Regions from separate parts of the Psychrobacter sp. H26 genome, predicted to be linked through region 1. Evidence: predicted binding sites of a transcription regulator. Region 1 holds the regulator's gene; each other region holds the start of a gene.
The links. Region 1 encodes PhoB, which activates phosphate uptake and scavenging genes when phosphate is short. Its sites were predicted from a motif close to TGTCATNAANCTGTCATAA; they were not measured.
Positions count from the first base shown of each region.

Region 2: a site for PhoB is predicted at 1,638-1,656, ahead of pstS (phosphate ABC transporter substrate-binding protein PstS). Genes of this name have one in related genera too.
Region 3: a site for PhoB is predicted at 1,947-1,965, ahead of AC5JPT_RS11695 (DNA translocase FtsK). Genes of this name have one in related genera too.

Region 1 covers NZ_JCACRW010000001.1:1,915,286-1,918,578, forward strand. Annotated here, with positions in the region: gene phoR (phosphate regulon sensor histidine kinase PhoR) at 1-1,035, opposite strand, end outside; gene phoB (phosphate regulon transcriptional regulator PhoB) at 1,094-1,798, opposite strand; gene dtd (D-aminoacyl-tRNA deacylase) at 1,911-2,363, opposite strand; gene asd (archaetidylserine decarboxylase) at 2,478-3,293, shown strand, end outside.
Region 2 covers NZ_JCACRW010000001.1:2,361,977-2,365,269, reverse strand. Annotated here, with positions in the region: gene pstC (phosphate ABC transporter permease subunit PstC) at 1-161, opposite strand, end outside; gene pstS (phosphate ABC transporter substrate-binding protein PstS) at 405-1,565, opposite strand; TPP riboswitch at 1,859-2,014, shown strand; gene thiC (phosphomethylpyrimidine synthase ThiC) at 2,260-3,293, shown strand, end outside.
Region 3 covers NZ_JCACRW010000001.1:2,812,923-2,816,215, reverse strand. Annotated here, with positions in the region: gene AC5JPT_RS11695 (DNA translocase FtsK) at 1-1,895, opposite strand, end outside; gene trxB (thioredoxin-disulfide reductase) at 2,456-3,293, shown strand, end outside.

The DNA of each region.
Region 1 (3,293 bases):
TTCAATCTGTAGCTGCGCTTCGTGTTGATGCAGTACGTGTTTTACAATAGCTAACCCCAGACCTGTACCACCTGTGGCACGGCTGCGACCTTTATCAACACGGTAGAAGCGCTCCGTCAAACGAACAATATGCTCTGGTGCTATCCCCAATCCGTCGTCTTCGACTGCAAACCGGCATCCATCTGATGTTCGCGTCCAACTGATAGTAATATTGCCACCTTTTGGTGTGTATTTTATCGCGTTGATCACCAGATTGGACAATGCACTGTTTAAGTACATCTCTGATCCATATAGACCATCATAGGTGTCTATATGCAGATGAATGATGTGCTTATAGGCTTGGTTATAGGCTTGCGCATCATCATAGATATTGGTGAGTAGCTTGGTCATATCTATAGCATTGACTTCGTGCGTCTCTTCGATCTCAATTCTAGATAAAAGCAGCAAGTCATTTACGATTCTATTCATACGCGCGGTTTGCTGAGTCATGAGCTCAAAACCACGGCGCCAATGGGGCGGCATATCTGGCTGATCCGTAAAGTTTTCCAAGTAACCGGTCATGACGGTCAATGGTGTGCGTAGCTCATGAGAGACGTTTGCTACAAAGTCTTGGCGCATCTGCTCTAGGTGCTTTAAGCGCGTCACATCATAAATAAATAGGAGTTTTTCATCACCAAAAAACGTGAGCTCAAATTTTAGGTAGCGGCTAGGGTCGCGCCATGACTCTATGTGGATGCCGTCATTGGGCAGCGTGGTGTCTTCATAATACTGGTGAAACTCTGGTATGGTAATAAAATCAAAGACACTCTTCCCTTTATCATCTTGCTGCAAAGACAATAGATCCTGCGCCGCCTGATTCCACCATCCTAAGCAATCATTCTCATCGATTAAAATCACCGCGTCTCGTAGTGCTCGCAGTGCGCTTCTGATTTTTTGTAGCTGCTCTGCTTCATGCTGGGCAGAGGTGTTTTCTGGGGTATCTTGCTGATGGCTGTTATGGTTTTTTTTGTGTTGTGCTGGCACTGTCTTGTCCATTTCTTATCCTTACCACTATCCGCTATTTTAGTATTCCAGCGACCTTATGTATGCAAGACTAGCTTGGCTCAATAAGACTAGAGAATCGATAGCCTGTACCGCGTACCGTCTGTATCAATGTATCACAGTCATGAGGACGCAAGAGTTTACGCAGACGTTTAATATGTACGTCGATGGTGCGATCTTCGATGTATACGTTGCCGCCCCAAACCTGATCGAGGAGCTGCGTTCGTGTATAAGCGCGCTCTGGATGACTCATAAAAAACGCCAATAGACGATACTCTGTCGGACCCACATCGATGACTTTTCCGGCGGCGGTCACACGCTGACTTTTGGTATCTAGACTCAACTGACCGATTTCAATAGGCTTGTCACTACTCATCGCACTACTACGGCGCAATACCGCTTTGATTCTAGAGATCAACTCACGGGTTGAAAAAGGCTTGGTCATGTAGTCATCTGCACCCGCATCGAGTCCATAAACCTTACTGTCCTCTTCACTTTTAGCTGTCAACATAATGACTGGTATCTCAGAGAGCAGCTCATCGTTCTTTAGCATACGGCAAAAATCAACGCCGCTTTTGTCTCCCGGCAGCATCCAATCTAACAAGATCAGCGACGGTCTATGATCGACCACTTGCTGGTGCGCCTCTGAGACGTCAGCGGCTTGCAGGCTCTCAAATCCAGCCATTTCTAGCGTCATCACAACCATTTCACGAATCGCAGGTTCATCTTCAACAATCAAAATTTGCTCGTTATACATATGACATTCTCAGTGTTAGAGGGCAAAATTTAGCATGCAAAAAGGCGATAAATACTCACCAGTCTTTATCTATTAAACGGATTAATTATGACAGCTTGATGACACTCTAGTGTCAGATCTCCAGTAGAAAACTTAGGGGTCCGTCATTGACACTAGCGACTTGCATGTCAGCGCCAAACTGACCAGTGGCGACGTTTGGGTACTGTGTTTTTGCATAGTCTATAAGTTGCTCAAACAGTATTTGAGCCGCATCAGGTGCCATTGCACCACCAAAATCAGGACGGCGACCTTTGTCTGTTTTTGCCATCAAAGTGAACTGCGACACCAATAACAAACCACCGCCTGCCTGCTGGACATCTTTATCCAGTTTACCAAATTTTGTGGGATCTTCATCATTTTCAAAAATACGATACGTGAGAATTTTATCAATCATTCGCTGAGCCGTGCTCAGACTATCCTCATGCCCCAAACCAATATAAGCCAGTATTCCATGATCTATTTTGCCAACACAATGCTCATCGATAGTCACACTAGCCCGCCTAACTCGTTGTATAAGTGCCTTCATTTACTCATTCCTTAACAGATTATGCTCAGACAATAATGGGCTGTCCATGATAAAATACGGTCATTAACTTGCACATGCAATAATGACATCATCTCTTATTTTGGTAGCCGTATTATGAATGTATTTACCACCTTACAACAGCTGGTACCACAGCAGCAGCTCAGCAAAGTCGCTGGACGTTTGGCCGCCAGCCGCCATCCTTATGTTAAACGTACCTTTATTCGTAGTTTTGCAAAAGCCTATAACATCAGCCTAGACGAGTATGAGCGCCAGAGTCTCAACGCGTACGAAAGCTTTAATGACTTTTTCACTCGTGAATTAAAAGAAGACGCTCGTACCATCGATACCATTGACAACGGTATCGTCAGCCCTGCTGATGGTATTATCTCTCAGCTTGGACAAATCCAAGACCATAAGCTATTGCAAGCCAAGGGTCGTCACTATGATGTTGGACAGCTGCTGGCTGATAGCGAAGATGGCAGTTACTTTGCGGATGGCAGTTTTGCGACGATCTACCTAGCGCCTAGCAATTATCACCGTGTCCATATGCCGTTTACAGGTACGTTGACCAAGACTCGCTACGTACCTGGCACGTTGTTTTCGGTTAATAACACTACGGCCGCTAACGTACCAGATTTATTTGCTCGTAATGAGCGTCTGGTATGCATGTTCGATACCAAGTATGGCAAAGCAGCTGTTGTCATGGTAGGCGCTATGATCGTCGCTGGTATCGAAACCGTCGCAACGGGCAAAATCACTCGTACTGACGACATCCAAGAAGCTGATCATGACATGCCGTTTGCCGCAGGGGATGAACTTGGACGTTTTTATTTAGGCTCAACGGCTATCGTGGTGCTGCCAAAAGCGGCAAAAGCTGACTGGTTGGATAACATGCAAGCCAACAGCGTCGTGCAAATGGGTCAACTGTTG
Region 2 (3,293 bases), 450 kb from region 1:
CCAAGCCCGAACTCTTGAATACTCGGCCAAGCACCAACGATGAGAGAAACTAGAATGCCCCCTAAAGATAGGAGGACCAGTATGGCAAACGCTTTGGTAGAGTTGACAAATAAAGCGTCGTAACGTTTTTGTTTAGCCAGTTGGGACCTTAAGTCTGTCATAAGTGTCTCAGCATTGAATAGAGTGAATTCAAAAAACCAGTGTGTTTGTTCAGCTTTATCACAACAAGCCCACCCGCATAATCATTAGCGATCCTGTGTGCCAATGGCAACTGCTCAATATATCCATCAGTACTGCAGTCAATGTTACGGTCAAAATTGCTGTGATAAAACCTCTCAAACAACCAGGCTCTCTTTAGAGTGGTTGTTTGAGAGTCTAACTATGTCAAAATCAAGAGTAGCAACTTACTGCGCTGGCTTATAAACTGGCTGACCGTCGCTACCTTTTACGTCGTTCCATTTTGCTTTGAATAGAGCCACTGCCGTATCAGAGAATGGGACATAATCTAGGCTCATAGCGCTATCATCACCTTGGGTATACGCCCAGTCAAAGAAGTTCAACACGCCAGCAACTTGCTGAGGATTCTCTGGCTGCTTGTGTACTAAGATAAAGGTTGCAGCAGCGATAGGCCATGCTTGCTCAGTCTCAGAGTTAGTGATGACTTTATAAAAGCCTTCTTGTTGTGACCAATCGATATCACCTGCGGCGGCAAATGTCTCAGCAGATGGCTGAACGATGTTGCCCGCGGCGTTCTTAAGTGCGGTATGTGACATGTTGTTTTGCTTAGCGTATGCATACTCAACATAACCGATAGAGTTTTTCATGCGGTTTACATAGCTTGAGACGCCTTCGTTACCTTTACCACCTGCGCCAGTCGCAGAGGTTGGCCATTTAACCGTTTTATCAACACCAACCGTATCTTTCCAATCTGGTGATACTTTTGCTAGATAGTCAGTAAAGTTAAACGTCGTACCTGAACCGTCTGAGCGGAATACCGTTGTGATTGCCGCGTCTGGCAAGGTCAAATCTGGGTTCATAGCTGCGATAGCCGGGTCATTCCAGTTGCTAATCTTACCTAGATAGATGTCTGCCAAAGTCGTGCCATCTAACTTCAAAGCACCTGGCTCAATACCATCAATATTAACGATAGGTACGACGCCGCCGATGACCGTTGGGAACTGGATAAGATCAGATTCTGCTAGCTCTTCAGGTGTCAATGGCGCATCAGAGGCACCAAAATCGACAGTCTTTGATTGAATTTGTTTGATACCGCCAGATGAACCAATTGACTGATAGTTAACTTGCCCGCCAGTCGCACCATTGTAGTCATAAGACCATTTGGCATAGATAGGCTGCGGGAATGAGGCACCTGCACCCGTGATATTCATTGCGATGTTTTCAGCAGATTTAAAACCAGCATCAGCAGCAGTCGTTTCCTGGGTCTGAGTAGTGGTCGTAGCGCTACTAGTATCAGCGGCAGCGGTTTCTGTCGTATCTGTTGACTTATTACACGCCGTAAGCATTAAGGTGCAACTGACGGCTACTGCTAATAACGAATAACGCATGTAGAACTCCTGAAGTTTAACGACGATATAAAAAAGCATTGTTTGTGATATGCGTGCTATCTTGCCAAATCTTTATGACAATTTAATGACAACCATCGCAATCTTTTATTCGCTTTACATAATATTTAGACAACCTCTGCCTAGCCCAGTGATACCAAGCGATAGTCGTTACTGATACTGAGTGGCCTATTGGATAAGTATATTAAACATCGCATTTGGAGTCTGATACTTACGTTTAAATACCATTAGCTGTTAGTACAGAATTTTGCTAGTATGAAATCTGATTTACAACACTGACAGACTCGGGGTGCGGTGTAGCATTGGCCTACTTTATTAAGCGTTTATAGTTAAACATTAATAACAGTAGCCGCCTATCTACATTCGCTGAGAGATCACCCGCCGAACCTGATGCGGTTAGTACCGACGCAGGGAAGTCTTAAGCACTTTGTTATTGATGACAAAGGACGCGTAGAAATACATTTTTATCATCACTATTGTCTGAGTATGCGTGCCGCATGAGCAGACAACGAGCGAAGATACAAAGCTGCGTCCACTATTTGATGACCATTTACCGCGGCAATTTTTTGCTCGCTTTTAGGTGTCGATAGTCCAAACTTGTCTCAATGATAGATGCTGCACCCGCAGATACTGGCGGTGTTGATTTTATTCAAAAACCAACACGCTAGGACAGCATATGACTATCTCAGACAGCACTTTAGACAACACCTTTTTAGACAGTGCCTCAGCTGCACAAACTCATAACCCAGCCAACAACATACCTCTTACCTCAGACTCTACTGACACCGTCAAAGCAGACAAAAAAGCAGACGCCCTAAAAACGCCTGCCCACCGTGCTGCCAGTGATGCACGCTTTGAAGAAGATGCACGCGACTTGCACCGTATCCTACCTGCCTCTCGCAAAATCTATATAGAAGGCTCAAGACCTGATATCCAAGTACCGATGCGCGAAATCAGCTTGGCGGATACACCAGTTGGCGGTACGGGTGACAAGGATGGCGAGCATAATCCGCCGTTTTATGTTTACGATACTTCAGGCGTCTACACTGACCCCAATGTCGAGATTGACTTGACAAAAGGCCTACCAAAACTGCGTGAAAACTGGATCGCTGAGCGTGGTGATACAGAGCAATTAAGCGGTCTATCTAGCTCATATGGTCAAGCACGTGCTCGCGATATCAGCACTGCCAACCTTAGATTTGCTCATATTGATAAGCCACGCCGTGCTAAAGATATTGATGAAAAACCAGGGAATGTCACGCAGATGTACTACGCGCGTCGCGGCATCATCACCCCTGAGATGGAATATATCGCCATACGTGAGACGCAAAAACAGCACGAACTGACCGATATGCGTCAACATGACGGTGAGAGCTTCGGCGCCAATACACCCACTATCATCACCCCTGAGTTTGTCCGTGACGAAGTGGCAGCTGGACGTGCCATTATTCCAAACAACATCAATCACCCTGAATCTGAGCCGATGATCATCGGGCGCAATTTCTTGGTGAAAATCAATGCCAATATCGGTAACTCAGCGCTAGGTTCGTCTATCGATGAAGAAGTATCCAAAATGACGTGGGCCACACGTTGGGGTGCGGATACCATTATGGATTTATCAACGGGTAATCATATTCATGAAACCCGTGAATGGTTAATCCGTAACTCGCCTGTGCCAATTGGTACCGTACCGATTTATCAAGCGCTGGA
Region 3 (3,293 bases), 900 kb from region 1:
TTTTGACTGAATGCGGCATCATCGCTAATGTGCGGCATGACTGGGGCACTTGCATCCTCAGCACTGTCATCTTCTGGCATCATATCAGTGATATGGTTGCTGCTATCACCCTCAGGTACAGCAAAACTAACAGATGGTTTTGCTGCGGTTGTTGGCTGTGTGTCTGCGACTGGACTGACTGCTTCTACCGTTGGTGCTGCCTTCGGGTTTGCAGGTGGTGTATTGGTTGGTGTCATGTCTGAAATATCTGGCACGGTTGGTGCGACGTCCATTGCTGCGGCAGCAACCGGCTCTTCAGATACAGATAGTGAAGCCTCATCATACGGCTGTTCTGCTGGCCCAGCAGGTGGTTTGGGAGACAACTGATTTGTAGGGCTAGTAGATACCTGTGGTATGGGCTCTACCGTTTGTTCTTGCACCGCTTGTTTAGCGACAGGTTGTTCAATTGCAGGCTTTTCGATTATGTCCTGAACTTTAGCCTGTTCAACTTCAGGTTGCTCAATGACGGCTTGCTCAACTCGAGCCTGTTCCGTTATAGCAGTATCTTGAATACTCTGAGAGTCTTGCATTGCAACGTTTGTGGCAGGTTCGGATAGGTCACCATGCTCAGCCAACCATGCTTCTGCTAACTGATCGACGCTTTGACTCGTATCACTTGATTGAGTTGTTTCAGGCTCATTAGCTTGTGGCTGACCAGCGAACTCTTGGTTGTATTCAGCAGGTTCAGTCGCAGCTGTTTGCGCAATTGGCATCGTCTGGGAGTTTAATGCCCACTCCTCTTCAGGCACTTCTATAGTCGTGTCTGTCTGAGTAAAGTTGGGTACAGGCGCAGCAGAGCTCTCTATACTGCTGGCACCATAAACCATATGCTCACTCGCGAGCAGGTCATCAACCGTATTAGCATCGTTCCATGCAAAACTTGGCTCGACTTTTCGAGCAGGTATCGCGGTAGGAGCTGACATTGCTGGTGGTGCCATATGGTCCGCTGTGCTATCAGCCATAGCACTGGCAGTCGCTGGCGCTGTGTATAGTGGCGCACTTTTTTCATCGCTTAACGTAGTAGCTTCTTTAGCGGTCGCTATAGAGGCTTTGACGCTGTCTGCCAACCCTGATGTCGACAAGAAGTCTGACAACACATTACTGAACCGGCTACTGTTATCTGCCTCATTAATACTGTCAGTATGGTCAGCTGATTGCAGCTCAAGTGGCAGTTGTTCATGCTCTACTTGCTGCTCAGCCTGATCATCTACGCTGTGGCTATCGTCTTGTGGCCCACTGATTGGCAGAGTAACGTCTACATCCTCTTTGTTTTTTACACCCGAGCCAAGCCACGATAACGCCGTAATTCTCTGATATATCGCAAGCCAATGAATATTGAAAGCGAAGGTAGCCGTAATCACGACAAATACCGCCAAGAAAGCCGCACTACCCCACTGTGATAGCAGCTGTGCCAAGCGCTCTTGTAACTCAAGACCGATAATACCACCAGCCACACCTTCAAGTCCCATCGATGCAGGGTTAGTCACTTGTTGAATTAGGGCGACCAGTTGTGCAAATAACGCACTAGCAGTCAGCAACAAAAACACGTAAGCGACCAGTCGCATGAGCCAAAACGTGGGTTTGTTGTCCCACCAAATAAGAATCGACTCATAAACGACAAATGCTAAAAACCACCAGGCACCAAACCCAAAAAAGCTGTAGAGCAAGTCAGATAACCAAGCACCCGTCTGACCACCCATGTTATTGATGGTTGTCATGTCACTACTAATATGTGACCAGCTAGGATCATTACCTGTGTAAGTCATTAGAATGACAAACAGATATACGGCCAGTATTAACCCAAGGAGGGTAAACATTCCCTTTTTTAAATACTCAATATGCGGTGCTGATATCACGTAAAATCTGCCTTGTTGTTAATACTAAATGGTCGCCAATCCATGACTAAGCCTAATCATGCTGACATAAAGTGCTGACATAGATGTACCTTGCAGAGTATTTTTGGTAGGGAGGCATTTATCATAAGACGCTAGCATCATAAGAACGCATAACCGTCATTATCACCCAAACCCTACCGCACTCGGCATAACTCCTTATAATAACAAATACATAGGTACAGTGGCGACAGTCTTATAAATAAAGCGTGTAGGAACGTAATTCGAGACGCTATTTGTGCAAAAAAACCGTCCACCAATAGAGTATTGCTAACAGAATACTGCTAGCGGTTTTGTACAAACGCTATAAAATACCAGCTGTTTCTAGCGCTAGTATTTCAAGGTTATTATGCTTTGATTCTAATGATAGCTGTGTTTGTTTTAGCAAACTTGCACTTTTCGACCTATGCCCTTATGTTATTATCACACAGCAATTAGAAAAACCATATTAGTCATAATTTTTGATTTTTTTACTATATTTATAACTATCATTATTCATTCGTATTTTTAGAAAGGAACACCTCATGGCAACTGACACTAACGCTCCACGTCACGAAAAACTCATTATTTTAGGCTCAGGTCCTGCAGGTTACTCTGCTGCAGTATATGCGGCGCGTGCCAACCTTAAACCAGTTATGGTTACGGGTATGGAAGTAGGCGGTCAATTAACGACCACTACCGAAGTCGATAACTGGCCAGGCGATGCACATGATTTGACAGGTCCAGCACTAATGGAACGCATGAAGGCGCATGCTGAGCGTTTCGGTACAGAACTGGTTTATGATCATATCAATGAAGTCAATCTAAACGAGCGTCCATTTCAGCTATCAGGTAACAACGGTAACTATACTTGTGATGCCTTGATCATCTCAACAGGTGCTTCTGCACAATATTTAGGGCTAGAGTCAGAAACCAAATTTAAAGGTCTTGGCGTATCTGCATGTGCTACTTGTGATGGTTTTTTCTACAAGGACCAAAAAGTCGCTGTGATTGGTGGTGGTAATACCGCCGTCGAAGAAGCCTTATATTTGTCTAACATTGCTTCTGAAGTGACCCTAGTGCATCGCCGTGATAGCTTACGCTCTGAAAAAATCCTACAAGACAAGCTGTTTGAAAAAGCCAAAAACGGCAATGTCAAAATTGAATGGAACCATCAGGTAAAAGAAGTGGTTGGTGATGATATGGGTGTCAATGGTGTCGTTATCGAATCAATGATTGATGGTAGCACCAAACAACTAGACGCAATGGGTATGTTTGTCGCGATCGGTCACAAGCCTAATACTGACCTATTCACCGGTCAATTGGACATGAAAGATGGCTATTTGACTGTCAATAGTGGTCTCAATGGTAACGCTACACAAA